One region of the Bradyrhizobium sp. USDA 4510 genome, then DNA from elsewhere that is predicted to be linked to it. Evidence: predicted binding sites of a transcription regulator. Region 1 holds the regulator's gene; the other holds the start of a gene.
The links. Region 1 encodes LexA, which represses DNA repair genes until DNA is damaged. Its sites were predicted from a motif close to TGTTCNNNNTGTGTTCNG; they were not measured.
Positions count from the first base shown of each region.

Region 2: a site for LexA is predicted at 1,306-1,323, ahead of ACVMDN_RS09880 (ImuA family protein). Genes of this name have one in related genera too.

Region 1 covers NZ_JBSSBT010000001.1:3,917,914-3,926,852, reverse strand. The annotation lists gene ACVMDN_RS17910 (SPW repeat domain-containing protein) at 1-96, shown strand, start outside; gene ACVMDN_RS17905 (MFS transporter) at 430-1,758, opposite strand; partial or broken gene ACVMDN_RS17900 (ComEC/Rec2 family competence protein) at 2,188-4,468, shown strand; gene ACVMDN_RS17895 (hypothetical protein) at 4,465-4,692, opposite strand; gene ACVMDN_RS17890 (hypothetical protein) at 4,838-5,266, opposite strand; gene lexA (transcriptional repressor LexA) at 5,523-6,227, opposite strand; gene ACVMDN_RS17880 (molybdopterin molybdotransferase MoeA) at 6,471-7,682, opposite strand; gene ACVMDN_RS17875 (HAD family hydrolase) at 7,709-8,335, opposite strand.
Region 2 covers NZ_JBSSBT010000001.1:2,235,018-2,243,956, forward strand. The annotation lists gene ACVMDN_RS09875 (UdgX family uracil-DNA binding protein) at 1-1,139, opposite strand, end outside; gene ACVMDN_RS09880 (ImuA family protein) at 1,469-2,302, shown strand; gene ACVMDN_RS09885 (Y-family DNA polymerase) at 2,193-3,842, shown strand; gene ACVMDN_RS09890 (error-prone DNA polymerase) at 3,839-7,276, shown strand; gene ACVMDN_RS09895 (IS4 family transposase) at 7,692-8,777, opposite strand.

The sequences.
Region 1 (8,939 bases):
GGGGTCGTGGTGATCGTGCTCGCGTGCTGGGAGCTGACGATGGATCGTGATTTCGCCACCTGGTGGCACGATCGCTGGCATCACCGAGCTGGCTGAGAGGAAGCTGACTGAGACGCTGGCCTGACCGCCAACCAAAGGCGGCCGGAGCGGGGATTTGCGTGGCGCGGGATCCCCTCCATGCCGCTCCGACGTAACGCGGATGCAGGTTCTGCAGAGACATCTCGCCAGAGACGGCGGGTGTGGGACGATTCAGAAGCGTCGTCCCGCACTCGCTGGACGGCGGCCATGGCGCCTGCTGCAGGGTGAGAGCGCTTTCGAGCGACGTGGATAGCGGCTCGCGTAAGGAAAACGCGTCGAGACAAGCTTCGAGAGTCCCGTTCCGATCCCGTCGGAACGGAGCTGTAGTCGCCCGTCAGCAAGGCGACTCCGTCACGATGCGGCTTTCGCCTCGATCTGCTCCCAAATTCTGGTCTTGCGTGTTTCGGGCATGATGAAAACGGCGATCACGAAGCACACCGCGGGAACGACAATCGGGTAGATCAGCGCATAGCCGATGCTGCCGGTCGCCGCGAAGGCGGCTGATGTGATGAACGGCACCAATCCGCCGCCCCAACCATTGCCGATATGATACGGCACCGAGACCGAGGTGTACCTGATCCTGGCCGGGAAAAACTCCGCCAGGAACGCGCCGACCGGCCCGTACACCATCCCGACGTAGCAGACGAGGATGAAGATGATGAAGACGGCGACCGGATAGTTGATGTGTCCCGGTTGCGTGACCATGCCGAGCCACAGATACAGCGGATAGTAGGTGATCGCGGCAAGCAGCATTCCTCCGAGGATCACGGACTTGCGGCCGATCTGATCCGACAGCCAACCAAAGAAGATCAGGCTCGGCGTTGCGATCAACAATGCGGCTCCCACGATGTAGGCCGAGGTAACCGCATCGACCTTGGAGACCTGCTGCAGGAAGTACAGTGCCCAGAATTGACCACTGTACCAGACCACGCCCTGTCCAATCAGGACGACGATAGCGATCAGGATGTACTTGATGTTGGCGCTGAGGAAGGCTTCCCGCCAGGGATTCCTGGTCATCTGTCCCTGTGCCTTGATCTCCTGGAAAATCGGCGTCTCCTGGAGTTGCAGGCGGATGTAGATGGCGATGGCCACCAGCACGAACGAGACCAGGAACGGTACGCGCCACGCCCATTCGTCAAAGGCCTGATTGCCGGCCCAGGTTCGGGTCAGAACGATCACCGCCAGCGACACCACGATCCCGAGCGTCGGCGAGGTTTGTAGCCAGCCCGTGTAGTAGCCGCGGCTGTCGTCCGGAACATGCTCGGCGACGTAGGTGATGGCGCCGCCATATTCGCCGCCCAGGCAGAGACCCTGGATCATCCGCAAGCCGAACAGAACGAATGCGGCCGTCAGGCCGATCGACTGATAAGTTGGGATCAGTCCGATCGCTCCCGTTCCCAGGCCCATTCCGCTCAGCGTAATGAGGAATGTATATTTGCGGCCGACCCGATCGCCCATCCATCCGAACAGGAAGGCCCCCAGCGGGCGGATCAGGAATCCCGCAGTGAACAGCGCGATCGTGCTCAGCAGGGCTGCGACGGGGTGGGATTGCTCAAAGAACTTGACCGACAGAACGGCGGCCAGGCTGCCAAAAATATAAAAGTCGTACCATTCAATGATGTTTCCCACTGACGCAGCGACAATCACGCGGCGAAAATCGCTTGGTACTTGAATTGCCATGTGCTGCTCCTCTCAAAAGCAAACGCTACTCCTCGCGTTTTTCAGCGATCTATCCGCTCGCGGAGTGCGCGTGGTGCACGGCGTTACAGGCGAGATTTGCGCGTTCGTCCGCAACGCCTGATCTCAGGGGAGTTGTGGCCACCTGAGAGGAGCTCCAGCGGCCTTCAAGTGCCGCGAGCCGTCACTGCCTCATCCCTGTCTATTTGGGAGTGGAGGCATCAGGACAGTCTATTCCTAATGTGATCGGTATCTTAGTGAGACTTTCGGCTCGATCGATTTGACGCAGGCGGCAGCTGTGGCCCGGCGCGAGCTAGGCAAGGCGCAGGACGATCCAGGTACCCCGGGCGTTCCCGGTCCGTATTCTGCATCCGTTCCGCTGGGCGACGGGGCCATCCGCTAGCCTGCCGCCCGGCAGGGATCGCAGGCGGAATGGCGGAGCAGGGCACGACGCCGGGCGGCAAACGCGGCTACGCGGGGACGTGGCCGCCGCGCACGGCTGCGCCGATCGGAGGCTTTCTCCCGGGCGCGCGCCGGGATCTGGAAGCCTCTCGTCGAGACATTGCGGCAATGGGCGCGCGCGGAGGCGGGGGCGGGCCGCCTGTTGCCCTGGGTGCCGGTGGCGTTCGGCACCGGCATCGCGTTCTATTTCGCGGCCGAGCACGAGCCGGTGCTGTCGGTCGCGGCCACCGCCGCAATCCTGCTCTGCCTGCTGGCGCTGCTGCTGCGGCGGCGCAGCGTGTTTCCCGTCATCGTGATGCTGGCCGCGGTCGCCGCGGGCTTTGCGACGGCGACCTGGAAGACGGCGCGCGTCGCTCACACGGTGCTGGCGCGGCCGATGTTCTCGGTGGCGCTGACCGGCTTCGTCGAGACGCGCGACATCCGCGAGAAGACCGATCGTTTCGTGCTGCGTGTGGTTTCGATGGAGAGCCCGCGCGACATGACGAAGCTCGATCGGGTCCGGCTCTCGGTGAAGAAGGGCACCGCGCCCGATGTCGGCAGCTTCGTTGAATTGAAGGCACGGCTGATGCCGCCGCTCGGGCCACAGCGCCCGGGCTCCTATGATTTCGGCCGCGACCTGTATTTCCAGGGCATCGGCGCCTCCGGCTTCGTGATGGGCGCCGTCAAGACCAGGGAGCCGCCTGCGACCGGCGGCTTTGCGCTGCGCTACGCCGCCTTCATGCAGGGCCTGCGCGACACCATCGACGCGCGGATTCGCACCACGCTCGACGGCGACCAGCGCGCGATCGCGACCGCCTTGCTCACCGGCCGGCGCGATGCGATCTCGTCGCCGGTCAACGATGCGATGTTCATCTCGGGACTCGGCCACGTGCTGTCGATCTCCGGCTACCACATGGCCGTGGTCGCCGGCGTCGTGTTTTTCGCGGTGCGCGCGCTGCTCGCGCTGTTTCCGGCGCTGACGGCGGCGCATCCGATCAAGAAATGGGCGGCGGCGGCCGCGCTGGTCGCCGCCGCATTCTATCTTCTGCTGTCGGGCGCGGAGGTCGCGACCCAGCGGTCATTCTTCATGACCGCCGTGGTGCTGCTCGCCGTGATCGTCGACCGCCGGGCCATCACCTTTCGCACGCTGGCGGTGGCAGCGCTGATCGTGCTCGCGATCGCGCCGGAGGCGCTGGTGCATTCCAGTTTCCAGATGTCGTTCGCCGCGACGCTCGGGCTGGTGGCGCTGGTGCAGATCGGGCTGCCGAACCTGCTGGCGTCGCCCGACCATTCGGCGACCGCGCGCGTCGCGCTGTGGGGCGGGCGCGAGCTCACGATGCTGATGCTGGCCTCGCTGGTGGCGGGGCTGGCGACGACGCCCTATGCCGCATTCCATTTCCACCGCGTGACGCCCTACGGGCTGCTCGCCAACCTCGCGGCGATGCCGGTGGTCTCGGCGGTCGTGATGCCGGCCGGCCTGCTGGGGCTCGTCGCCATGCCGTTCGGCTTCGACGGCGTGTTCTGGGCGATCATGGGTCTTGGCATCGACTGGATGATCCTGGTGACGCAATGGGGCGCCGCACTCCCGGGCGCGGTCGGCCGCATGGCGGCGTTCGGCATCGGGCCGCTGATCGCAGCGAGCGCCGGCATCATCCTGCTCGGGCTGCTGCGCACGCCGCTGCGCTGGTCAGGTGCGGTGCTGCTGCTGGTGGCCTCGGTCTGGGCGCTCAGGGTGCCGCAGCCGGACGTGCTGATCTCGGGCGACGGCCGCAATGTCGCGGTGCGTGGCGGTGATGGACGGCTGCATCTAATGCACAGCGCCAAGGATGCATTTTTGGTCAAGGAGTGGCTGGCGGCGGACGCCGACGCGCGCACCGCCACCGATGCGTCGCTCGGCGAGGGCGTCTCCTGCGATGCCAGCGGCTGCGTGACCTAGGGACCCGGCGGCGCCTTCGTCGCGCCGGCGACCCGGCCGGAGGCCCTAGTGGACGACTGCGAGCGCGCAGGCCTGATCGTGACGGCGCGGCCGGCGCCGCAGGGCTGCGCGGCATCGGTGATCGATGCCGAGCGGCTGCGCCGCCACGGCGCGCTGGTGCTGCGACGGAGCAGGGACGGCTACGTCGTCGATGCGGTCAAGCCCGGCGGGATCGACCGGCCGTGGTCGCCGGCGGTTCCCGGCGACGGCGAGAGCGAGACGACGCTACGCGCCCCCGCGCCGCGGCCTGCGGTGGATGCGACGCCGGCCGAGACCGATCTGCAGGGCGATGATTAGCCGTGGTCCGGCAAGGGCGCGCTCGGCAGCTCGAACAGGCCGAGATGGTATTCGTCGGAGTCGGGGCCGGCGTCGGGCTTCTTGACGAGAGTGAAGGAAGCCTCGGGAAATTGCTCCCAGACTTTCAGGTCGTCGGCCGTTACCGTCAGCCAACCGAACCGGAACATGTAGCGGCCCGGTTCCGTGACGCGTCCAGCCTTTTGCCATGTGACCTTATCGACCACCGCGCACGTCCTCCGTACCCGATGATGCGCCAAGGTGCCGGCCGACGCAAATCTCCTTCTGCGCCCCGGAAGCGGGAGTCCGGGGTCGCCCGAAATTGCTTAGGTCATCCGCCGCCGAACAGCTCATTCCACGGCGACGATGCGCTCAACCCAAAAACAGCGTTGCGAATGCGGAAGGCCGCCGCTCCACAACCTTCGGCTTCTGCTCGACCGGCGGATGCAGCGCCGGCAATTGCAGCACGCTGACGCGCTGTCCCTCGACCAGCTGGGTCACCAGCACATGGCTGCCGTCGGGGAATTCGACCGCATCATGATGCCGATCGGGCACGTCGGGCTCGACTTCGTTGAATACGCCGACGCGATAGTTCAGCGTCTTGGTCCAGATCCAGCGGCTGTCGTAGCGAACGTTCTCGGCGAAAGCGAGCTCGGTGCCCGGCAGCATGCAGACCGCGACAGTGGGGTCATTCTCCGAAGCAAAGCCGCGGGTCGACGTGCCGCGGAACGTCGTCGTGATCAGCGTCTCTCCGACAATGGCGGGGCGCGATGCCACGGCGTGCAGACTATAGTCACACATCGGATGGCTCCTCATTTCGAGGTAGCGACCCCTGCCTCTCCTTGAGGCATTAGGGCCTCTACCAGAGTGGACGATAGCGAACGAGCGTCTGCTCGTTTCTGGGCGATTGTACGACTGGTCCGAGATCGCTCCGATCACAAACACGCGACGCTGCGCGAGAGGTATCGGAGCGCATCGGGCAGGCCGTACGCTACACTATCATGCAAGGAACGATCCGACGTGTTGCTCGTTCCCGGCCGCCGCAAGTATTTGCAATTCAGTATTTGCGATAAAGGCCGATCAGCTTGCCCTGGATGCGGACCCGGTTCGGCGGCAGGATGCGCACTTCATAGGCGGTGTTGGCCGGCTCGAGCGCGATCGATGCGCCGCGGCGGCGGAAGCGCTTCAGGGTCGCTTCCTCCTCGTCGATCAGCGCCACCACGATGTCGCCGGTATTGGCGACGTCGTTGCGCTGGATCAGCGCCATGTCGCCGTCGAGGATGCCGGCATCGACCATCGAGTCGCCGCGTACCTCGAGCGCGTAGTGCTCGCCGGCGCCGAGCATGTCGGGCGGCACGCTGATGGTGTGGCTGCGGGTCTGCAGCGCCTCGATCGGCGTACCGGCGGCGATCCGGCCCATCACGGGGACCGCGACCGGACGGTTGCCGTCGTCCTCGGCAATCGGCGGCGTGCTGGCGCGCCGGCCGAGGGTGCCTTCGATGACGCTGGGCGTGAAGCCGCGGCGACCGTTGCCGCCGCCGGCCGAGAGTTCGGGCAGCTTGATGACCTCGATGGCGCGGGCGCGGTTCGGCAGACGGCGGATGAAGCCGCGCTCCTCCAGCGCAGTGATCAGGCGGTGGATACCGGACTTCGAGCGCAGGTCGAGCGCATCCTTCATCTCGTCGAAGGAGGGCGGTACGCCGGCCTCTTTCAGACGTTCATTGATGAAACGCAGTAGTTCGTACTGTTTGCGCGTGAGCATCTCGAGTATTCCCCCGGTTGATAGCGTCGTTCGATTCCGAGACTCTTCTGGTGGGGCCTGCAGGCCGGGCCTGACCTCAGGAGCATGTGCTCGATGCACCTGCTTCCATGCAGCTTCCCGAATGTAGACACCAGCACTCGAAACAAATCATGAACGGACACTATATGTTCGATATGTGTTCCGCAACCACTTAATTTCCGGTGAACGTGTCGGGCAACGCACAATCGGCGGGGCGCGAAAACCCTATTCGGGCAGTGTCAGGATCTCGCATTCGCTGCCTTCGACGGCCGCCGCCGCGAACGGCGGGCGCACGAGAAGTGCCCGTGCCGCAGCGAGATTCCCGAGCAACGACGAGTCCTGCTGCGTCACCGGCGTTGCGATCAACGTGCCGTCCTCGCGCGCTTCGAGCCGTGCACGCAGATAGTCCTCGCGCTGGTCGTTGGCGGCGAGGTCGCGGCCGAGCAGGGCGCTCGTGCGGCGATGATGAATCACTTTCCGGCCGCTCAGCGCCCGAATCAACGGCACCAGGAACAGGAAGGCGCAGACATAGGACGACACCGGATTGCCGGGCAGGCCGATCACCCTCATCGCGCCGAGCCGGCCATGCATCATCGGCTTGCCGGGCCGCATCGCAATCCGCCAGAACGTCATGTCGACGCCCTCGGCTTCCAGCGACCGCTTGACGAGATCGTGGTCGCCGACCGAGGCGCCGCCTGTCGTGATCAGGACATCGGCACCGGCCTCGCGCGCCCGGCGGATGCCCGCCGTGGTCGCCTCCACCGTGTCGGCGGCAACGCCGAGGTCGACGGTCTCGGCGCCCTCGGCGCGCGCCAGCGCCCGCAGCGCGTAGCCGTTGGAATAGACGATCTGGCCGGGGCCGGGCTGCGAGCCCGGCATCACCAGCTCGTCGCCGGTCGCCAGCACCGCGACCTTCGGGCGGCGGCGCACCGCAAGTCCCGGATAGTTCATGGCGGCCGCCAGCGACAGCGCGCGGTCGGACAGGCGGCTGCCGCCGGCGAGCAGCACCTCGCCCTCACGGAAGTCGACCCCAGCCGGGCGGATGTGCCGCCCGACGCTGGCGGCCTCCGTGATCGTGATGTGGTCGCCGTCGACGGCGGTGTCCTCCTGGATGATCACCGCGTCGGCGCCATTGGGGATCACGCCGCCGGTGAAGATCCGCACCGCCTCGCCGGCGCCGACCGTCCGGTCGAACGGCCGGCCGGCGGCGACTTCGCCGATCACCTTGAGCCGGGCCTTTAGATCAGCCGCATCGGCGGCGCGCACCGCATAGCCGTCCATCGCCGACATCGGCTGCGGCGGCTGGGTGCGGAGCGCCGCGAGGTCGTGCGCAAGCGTGCGGTGGTAGGCGGCATCGAGCGCGACCATCTCCTCCGGCAGCGGTTCGGCGCCGGCGAGGACGGCGGACAGGGCATCGGCAACCGGCATCAGGGCCACGCTCAGAGTTCCTCAATTCCTAATCTTCAAATTCCAAGTGCGGTCAAAGCCCTTGCCACGTCATCCGTCGATGTCACGTGGATAGCATAAAGGCCGCGGGCCCGCGCACCTTCGATATTGGCGGCCAGGTCGTCGAAAAACAGGATCCGCGACGCCGGCACGCCGATGGCTTTTACCACATGATCATAGGCCTCGGCGTCGGGTTTGCGGAAGCCGATGCTCGAGGACAGGAAGACGTTGCGGAAATGGCTGAGCAGCTCGGCATGGGTGACCGAGAAATGCGCGACATGGGCCGGATTGGTGTTGGAGAAGGCGTAGAGCGGCATCCGCTTGGCGGCCGCCGCGAGCAGCGGGGCGATGCCCGGCATCTCGCCGGTGAAGATCGCATTCCAGCCTTCGAGGAACTGGGCGTCCGTGATGTTGATGCCGAGCGTCCGGCGCAGATTCTCGAAGAATGCCGCGTCGTCGATCCGGCCGATCTCATGATGCTTGAAACTGTCGTCGACGACAAAGCGCGTGGCGAGCTCGGCGGGCGCACACCCGGCATGCTGCGCCCAGTGCGCCATCACCTTGTCAAAGTTGATGTCGAGCACGACGCGGCCGATATCGAACAGCAGCACGTCGACGGAGTTGGGAGTGAATTGCGAGGTCATTGCATGAAACCGTGTACGAGAATTGCGGGCAGGCGGCAATGTCCTCGATTTCAGTGACCGGTGTGTGGATTGTACGTGGCGTTGCATCCATCGCGAGACTGTTCCCGCGCACACCACCGTCGTCCCGGCGAAGGCCGGGACCCATAACCACCGCATTTGATCAGGAACGGGATCGTGGCCCCAGCGTCGCGCAACAATTGAGATTTGGGGTAAGGGGTCCCGGCCTTCGCCGGGACGACGGCGGGTGTCGTCGCTTGTGCGTCAAACATCCGCATTCTCGCGACATGATCTGTCCGAGCCTTGCTCTTCGTTTCACCCTATATTTTTGCTACGGGGCTTGGCTTGCCGCGTCGGGCAACTCAGTGGCACGCGCGCGCGCTTTCAGGGTACCAAGCGACTTGATACCTGCCGGCGGCTTGGTGCCCGCCGGCGTCGCTCTCACAGCCTGGACAGCGCCAAGCCGAGGTAACCGATCAGCGCACCGGTGCTGAGAATGATGACGACGAGCGCCTGTTCCGAGCGTGCTTGCAAGGTTTTCCGGGTCACGGCGTTGGACGCTCCGCTTCGAGATCATGCGGTCCAACGAACAGCAACGATTTCCGTT
Region 2 (8,939 bases), 1.7 Mb from region 1:
TGGTGCAGCCGGATCTTGCCGCGCGGCACGAATTTGAAGTGCTTCACTGCATTGGTGACATAGACCTTGCGGCGATCGATGCCGGCTTCCTGCAGCGCTCGATCGAGCATCTGGCCGGCCGGTCCGACGAAGGGGTGGCCTGCGAGATCTTCCTTGTCGCCGGGCTGCTCGCCGACCAGCATCAGCGTTGCGCTTTGCGGTCCCTCGCCGAACACGGTCTGGGTTGCGTCTTTCCACAGCGGGCAGGCGCGGCAATCGGCGGCCTCCTCGCGCAAGGCCGCGATGATGTCGTGAGCTTGCCTGCCTTGAACTTGCTTGCCTTGAACTTGCTTGCGGGGCATCGGCGTATCCTGCCGCTTCTGCGGCTCGGCCGCCTTGCGTGCGATGAAGGGGCCGCTGGTCATGCGCATTGCGTCTTCGATCAGAGGCTTAATGATCGAGTCCTCGGGCAGGTTCCTCCAATAGGCTTGCGGCATCTCCATCACTTTCAGCCGTGCGGGATTGAAGCGGCCGTTGTCGTGACGCCGCCAGGCCTCCTCGAGCCGGTCCTCGGTCGGCACTTCGGATTTGGCGACGCCCGGCGTGATCGAGATCGCGTGCCCGTCCCAATGTGCGCAGACGTCGGGGGTCAGGATCGACCACGGCATGTCGGCGAAGCGGCCGGCGAAGAACGGCGCGGCAAGCTCGACGATGTGATGCTCCGGCTCGAACCAGGCGACGTAATGAGCCGTCCGCTCGCGGCCGATCTCGCGGAAGCGCAGATGCGCATGCATCCTGTCGATATCGACATAGATCGCGCGCGCCATCGCGTGGACCTCGGCGATATCGGGATCATCGGTCGCACTGAGCAGATCGTGACGGCTGCGCAGCCGCCACAGCAGGCGATAGAGCAGGGCAAAGCGTTCGTCACTGCGATGCAGGATCGCGGCCTTTGCGAGCTCGACGAATTTGGCCGACACATTGAACCGCGCCTGCGGCGTATCCGGCAATTCATTCACGCAGGATGCCGACGACAATTCGTCGTCGCTGCGTACGGTCCATGTGATCTCCGCGGGCTTCACATCGTTCAGCGCCAATCGCCGCGCGGCCTTGCGCCAGCCCTCGAAATCGGTGTCGTTGTCGAGCACGATGATGCGCATGCGATTGCTCCGTTTCCGTCACGCCGTCATTTTCGGGGCCTGCGTGCCTGACTTGCGGAAGATGAGGGCCTGTCCGGTTCGGCGGCTGCTGAATCCCATTGATTCCACTCATTAATCGATGATCTCACCAATCCGATTGACTCCGCGGGCCCTGTTAGCTTTATATTAGAACATATCATGAACAAATGAGCCAGTCCCTGGTTCTCTGTTCAGACCAGTGACGGCCTCAAATTTTGGTTGGAAGGAGCGGCGCATATGCCGGAGCGCGATCAGCAAAAGTGGTCGCCGGTTTTGCGTCCGATCGCGCTCCTCTTTTTTAAGAAAGGCGCATGATCTTGTCGCCAAACCGCTCACACTTTGGCGGATCATGCGCCGCCGCACGCATAGGTACGCTTGCGTCTCTGCGCGGCAGCATCGCGCGTATCGAGGCGTCATCGGATGCGGCGATGCCGAACCGCGTCGCGCTCGGCCATGCCGGCGCGGATGCGATGCTGCGCGGCGGGCTTGCGCCGGCGGCATTGCACGAGGTGTTCGCGGCCGGCCATCAAGGCGGCGCGGCGACCGGCTTCATTGCGGGGCTCGCCGGACGGCTGTCGGCACGCAAGCCGCTGGTCTGGGTGCGGCAGGATTTTTCCGATCGCGAAAACGGCGCGCTATCGATGCGCGGGCTTGCCGAGCTCGGCCTCGATCCGCGCCTCTTGGTCACGGTGCGCGCTGCCGATGTCGATAGCGGCCTGCGCGCCGCGGCCGACGCGCTCGCCTGCGATGCGCTCGGCGCGGTCGTGCTCGAGGTCTGGGGCCAGGCGCGCCAGCTCGATCTCGTCGCCAGCCGCAAATTGACCCTGGCCGCGCAGGCCTCCGGCGTCACCGCGCTGGTGCTGCGGATCGCGGCAACCCCGATCCCCTCGACCGCGGAGACGCGCTGGATCGTGCGCGCGGCGCATTCGCCGCCGGGCAATGCCGCGAGCGTGTGGGGCGCGCCGCGCTTCGAGGCCGAACTCGTGCGCAATCGTCATGGCCCTGTCGGGCGATGGATCATGGAATGGAAATGTGATGAGTGCCAATTCAGTGAACCGTCGGCGTATCCTCAGCCTGTGGCTGCCACGCCTGCCCATCGACCGCATCAAGCGCAAGCTCGCGCAGGACATCGCCTCGCAAGCTGATGCACGGGAGGTGGCAGGGCTCCCTCTCCCGCAAGCGGGAGAGGCGAAGAAAGCAGAACTCCCCAGCGTCGTCGTCGCAAAAGACCACAACGCCATCCTGCTGCACGCGATCGACGAGGCCGCGGTGCGCGCCGGGCTGTCGATCGGGCTGCCGCTCGCCAATGCGCGGGCGATCTGTCCGGAGCTCACGGTCTATGATGCCGATCCCGCCGCCGATCTGAAGACGCTGAACGACATCGCCGGCTGGTGCGACCGCTTCACGCCGCTGGTCGCGCTCGATCTGCCTTACGGTCTGTTTCTCGACATCACCGGCTGCGCGCATCTGTTCGGCGGCGAGCGAGCGCTGCTGCAGACCGTGACGGGGGCGCTGAGCCGGCGCGGCTTTGCCGTCAGCGCGGCCATTGCCGGCACCTCGATCGCGGCGCGTACGCTGACGCGCACCGCCTCGGGCAAGATTGTCCCCGATAGCGAGGAAGCGGCGGCGGTCGGCCCGCTGCCGGTGTCGGCGCTCGGTGCCGATGCCGCTGTCACCACCGGCCTGCGCCGCGCCGGCTTGAAGACCATCGGCGATGTCGCCTCGCGCGCGCCGCATGAAATCTCGGCGCGGTTCGGTGCGGCCTTCACCACCTTGCTCAGCCACGCGCTCGGGCAGGGCGATGCCCCGATCAGCCCGCGCAAGCCGCTGCCCGATTACATCGTCGAGAAGCGTTTCCCCGAGCCGATCGCGACCGACACCGTGATCGCGCTGACGCTCTCAAGCCTTGCCAAGATGCTGGTTGCGGCGATGGACAAGCAGGGCAAAGGTGCGCGGCAGCTGGAAGCGAGCTTCTTCCGCACTGACGGTGCGGTGCGCGCGATCATGGTCGAGACCGGGCGTCCGGTGACGCGGCCCGAGATGATCGATCGCCTATTCCGCGAGCGGCTCGATGCGCTGAATGATCCGCTCGATCCCGGCTTCGGCTTCGATCTCATTCGCCTCGCCGCAGGGCGTACCGAGATCGTGGTACAGCAGCAGCGCGATCTCGACGCCACCATACACGACAATGACGAGCTCTCGGCGCTGATCGACCGCATCGCCGCCCGCATCGGCGGAAAACGCGTCGTCGTGCATCTGCCGCTGGAGAGCCACATCCCCGAACGATCGGCGCTCGCGCTGCCGGCGCAGCATCATCTGGCCGCGGCCAGCGCCGCCGCCTGGCCGGAGCACGTTGCGAGCGAACCACCGCTGCGTCCCTTGCGGCTATTCGAGCAGCCCGAACCGATCAAGGTGCCGTTCGCGACCGTGCCCGACGGTCCGCCGCATCAATTCACCTGGCGGCGCGCGCAGCACGAGGTGGTGCGGGTCGAGGGCCCCGAGCGCATCGCGATGGAATGGTGGAAGCAGGACGGCGCGTCGCTGACGCGCGATTATTTCCGCGTCGAGGATGCCGAAGGCCAGCGCTTCTGGATCTTTCGCGACGGTCTCTACGAGAGCGAGCTGCGCGACGAGGAGGGCAAGCCCGTTCCGGCCAACTGGTATGTGCATGGGCTGTTCGCATGAGCGCACCTCCACCTGATTATGCCGAGATCGGCATCACCAGCAATTTCTCCTTCCTGCGCGGCGGTTCCGATCCGCGCGCCTATGTGCATCAGGCGAGCGAACTCGGGATTCCCGTGATCGGGCTCGCCGATCACAACACGCTGGCCGGCGTGGTGCGCGCCTGGAAGGAGCTCGACAGCGAGAAGGTTGCCCATCCGCCAAAGCTTTTGATCGGCGCCCGCATCGTCTTCATCGACTCTACGCCCGACATCCTGGTCTATCCGCGCGATCGCGCCGCCTATGGCCGGCTGTGCCTGCTCCTGACCCGCGGCAAGCGCGGCGACGACATCGTGCGGATCGAGAAAGGCGAGTGCCATCTGAAGCTCGCCGACCTCCTCGACTTCGTCGAGGGGCAGCTCCTGGTGCTGGCGCTGCCGCATCGCTTTGAGGAGGCAGGCACGCTCGATCTGCTTGCAAAGCTGAAGGCAAGCGCCGCCGACGGCGTCTGGCTCGCCGCAAGCCTGCTCTATCGCGGCGACGACAGGCGCCGCCTCGCGCGGCTGCATGGCCTCGCCACCGACGCCGGTGTGCCGCTCATCGCCACCAACGAGGTGCTCTATCACCATCCGGCGCGCCGCCCGCTGCAGGACGTGCTGACCTGCATCCGCGAAAAGACCACGATCGAGGCGGTCGGCCGCAGGCTCGAGGCCAATGCCGAGCGGCATCTCAAGCCGGCGCATGAAATGATCAGGCTGTTTCGCAATCTGCCGGACGCGATCGCGGAAACCATGCGCTTTGCTGCACGCATCTCTTTCTCGCTCGACCAGCTCAAATATCAGTATCCCGACGAGCCGGTGCCGCCGGGCAAGACCGCGCAGCAGCATCTGGAAGATTTGACCTGGGCCGGTGTCGACAAATATTTCGGCGGCGAGATCGACGAAAAGCTTCGCACCACCCTGAACAAGGAGCTCGCGCTGATCGCCGAGCTGAAATACGCGCATTACTTCCTCACCGTGCACGACATCGTGCACTATGCGCGCAGCCAGAACATCCTGTGCCAGGGACGCGGCTCGGCAGCCAATTCCGCGGTCTGCTTCGTGCTTGGCGTCACCTCGGTCGATCCGACCAAGGTCGATCTGTTGTTCGAGCGCTTCATCTCCAAGGAGCGGCTGGAGCCGCCCGACATCGACGTCGATTTCGAGCATTCGCGGCGCGAGGAGGTGATGCAATATGTCTACCGCCGCTACGGCCGCCACCGCGCCGCGATCATCGCCACCGTGATCCATTATCGCCCGCGCAGCGCGATCCGTGACGTCGGCAAGGCGCTCGGGCTGACCGAGGACGTCACCGCGGCGCTCGCCGACACCGTGTGGGGCAGCTGGGGCAAGGGCCTCAACGACATGCAGGTGCGACAGGCCGGGCTCGATCCCAAAAATGCGATGATCAACCTCGCGGTCGAGCTCGCCACCGAGCTGATCGAGTTTCCGCGTCATCTCTCGCAGCATGTCGGCGGCTATGTACTGACCCAGGACCGGCTCGACACCTATGTGCCGATCGGCAACGCCGCGATGGACGACCGCACTTTCATCGAATGGGATAAGGACGACGTCGACGCCCTTAGCATGATGAAGGTCGACGTGCTGGCGCTGGGCATGCTGACCTGCATCCGCAAATGTTTTGACCTGATCGCCGACCACAAGGGCGAGCACTGGGAGCTAGCTTCGGTCCCGCAGGACGACAAGAAAGTTTACGACATGCTGTGCCGCGGTGAATCGCTCGGCGTGTTCCAGGTCGAGAGCCGGGCGCAAATGAACATGCTGCCGCGGCTGAAGCCGCGTACCTTCTACGATCTCGTCATCGAGGTCGCGATCGTGCGCCCGGGGCCGATCCAGGGCGACATGGTGCATCCTTATCTGCGCCGGCGGAACGGCCAGGAAAAGGTCAGCTATCCATCGCCAGCGCCCGACCAGGGCGACAAGGACGAACTCTACAACGTGCTGCACAAGACGCTCGGCGTGCCGCTGTTCCAGGAGCAGGCGATGCGGATCGCGATCGAGGCGGCCCATTTCACCTCTGAGGAAGCCAATGGCCTGCGCCGCTCGATGGCGACCTTCCGCAATCTCGGCACCATCGGCAGCTACGAGGAGAAGCTGGTCGGCAACATGGTGGCGCGCGGCTACGATCCGGATTTCGCCCGCAGCTGCTTCGACCAGATCAAGGGCTTTGGCAGTTACGGCTTCCCGGAAAGCCATGCCGCGAGCTTTGCCCAACTCGTCTACATCTCCTCATGGCTTAAGCACCATCATCCGGATGCGTTCTGCTGCGGCCTGCTCAACTCGCAGCCGATGGGCTTCTATGCCCCGGCCCAGATCGTCGGCGACGCCCGCAAGAACGGCGTCACGGTGCGCGAAGTCGATGTCTCCCATAGCTTTGCGCAGAACACGCTCGAGGAGAAGGTCGGCGATCATTGCGCGGTGCGGCTCGGCTTTCGCCAGATCGACGGATTTCACTGGCTGGATGAGGACGAGGAGAGGCTGAAACAGCTTCAACTGTCATTCCGGGATGGTGCGCTAGCACCAGACCCGGAATCTCGAGATTCCGGGTTCTCGCTTCGCGATCCCCGGAATGACGGTGTTGAGACAGACTGGGCCGACCGCATCGTTGCCGCGCGCAACCGCCGGCCGTTCACCTCGCTGGAAGACTTCGCGCGCGACACCGGCCTGCCCAAGCGCGCGCTGATCCTGCTCGCCGACGCCGATGCGTTCCGCTCGCTCGGGCTCGACCGCCGCGAGGCGCTGTGGGCGGTGCGCCGGCTGCCCGACGACGTGCCGCTGCCGTTGTTCGAGGCCGCCACCGCACGCGAGCAGCCGGATGAGGGCGCCAAGCCGCTGCCGGAGATGCCGCGTCCGGAGCAGGTGGTCGCCGACTATCAGACCATCCGCCTGTCGCTGAAGGGCCATCCGATGGAGTTTTTGCGCGACACCTTTACGAAGGAGCGCGTCGTCGCCTGTCACACCATCAACCGGAGCAACGACCGCCGCCGCGTCCGCTGTGCCGGCGTCGTGCTGGTGCGGCAGCGGCCGGGCAGCGCCAAGGGCGTCGTGTTCATGACACTGGAGGACGAGACCGGCATCGCCAACATCGTGGTGTGGCCGAAGGTGATGGAGCAGTACCGCAAGGAGGTGATGGGCGCGCGCCTGATCCTGGTCGAGGGCTATATCCAGAGCAGCCCGGAGGGCGTGACGCATCTGGTGGCGCAGCGCATGACCGATCGCTCCCACGATCTGATCGGCCTCGCCAACGAATCCTTGAGCCGCAAACATCCGGTGCCGGCGGGCCCCGCGCTGATCGAGCCGCTCAACGACGACCGCCGCGATCACGGCGACAACTCGCCGCAAAAGATCCGCCACCCACGCAACGTCCGCATCCTGCCGCCGTCCCGCGATTTTCATTGAACCGCGTGCGACGGCTCTCTCACCGTCACCCTGAGGACACCTGTGGTCCTACCCCCGAGCTTTCTACCTATTGCTCGGGGCCCATGGGTGCGATCGGCACCCGGCTTTCCCTGCGCCCTCTGTTCAAAAGAGAGGGCGGAACGAGATGCAAAGCTCGGACAAAACATGTCGTGAGAACGCGGAAGCATGACTCACATACCGCGCCACACACTCATCGTCGTCCCGGCGTAGGCCCATAGGCGCTAAGATAGTTTGATCATAGTCTGATAGTGGCGCTTATGTCTGGGTGGCTCGCGTAGATGTCGCCGGAGAGCGTGACTGGCTCTGCAGAGTAGAGCGATTGCGGGCTGTGGAATGATCGCTTGCCGTAGCGAAGCGACGAGCTGGCGCAGCAGACGCCACGTCACTGGGTGGGTCAGGCGGCGTCGGCCAAGCGGGGAGAGTCTTCGAGTTCGTCGACGAGCGGCTCGAGCAATAGAATGATCAGCAGATGAGCGAGGATATGGGGTCTGGCGGACCGCTCGTCGGTTCCGGGAGGTCCCTTCAAGCCAATCAGGCTTTTCAGCCGCTTGAAGCCGAGCTCAATGCGCCATCGCAGCCGATAGAGGGCGAGGATATCTGCAGTCGTGAAGTCCTCTGGCCTGAGTGAGGTCACCAGGATCACCCAATCTGCGGCGTCAAGTGTTTGCCTGGAGAGCTGATGACCTCCCTTTTGTGCAGTCCGGCGCGCCTTGCGTCGCGCAGCCGCAGCAGCTTGCGCCGGCTTCTTCGCGGCAACCAGACGCACTGCGAGCGGCGGCGCACCTGACTTGCGCTTTATCCAAATCGGCCGATCGATCAGGCCACGCGCCGAGGCGTTGCGCAGTTCGGCAGTGAGGTCAACAAGATTACCTTCGGCATCGAGCCAGCGCGCGCTCTTCCAGCCGGCCCGGATCACGAAGTCTGCATCGGCATCGACGAGATGCGCCATGCGCTCCGGTTGCAGATAGGCGCGATCGGCAAGACGGATCTCACCGGCAACCGCCGGTATCCGATCCAGCGTCTCGCCCGCTCGCTGATCGGTCAGTTCGAAGTGACCAAAGCGCTCCTGCGGAAGATCGAACGCGCTATGGATACGCCACACTGCGTTCTTGTTCCTGCCGCTCGTCCCAGCCTTGGGGACCGTCGTGGCGTCAACAATACGGATCAGACGACCGCGGCTCGCCTTCGGCGCCGCGTCGGCAAGCGCCTGCTCGACCAAGATTGCCAGCCAATCTCCGCACTGACGTAAGCGATACAACAGAGCCACGTTGGAGATATCGACAAGCCCAACCGACGTGGCCCATGCCGCCGTCAACCGCAGCCCTTTCTCACCAAGGCAATAAGCCAAGATCAGGCGCAGCAAGTCGACCGCATTGCTGATCTCCCGCGGACGGACAAACGCCTTCGTCTTGCGCGCGCTAATGTTCAGAGCCTCGGCTCCGCCAAGTCGGGCGACAACGCGCGCCCAATCTTTGTTCACAAGCGATTCGTGTGCCATTCCATCTTGGAATCACAAACGAATCCAAGGCGCAAATCCTATTTTAGCGCCTATGGGCGAAGGCCGGGACCCACAACCACCGTTGCAAATGGTTACGCTCTGCTGGAACGACGAGTGCCATCCACAACATCCGCTGCGGCGTAT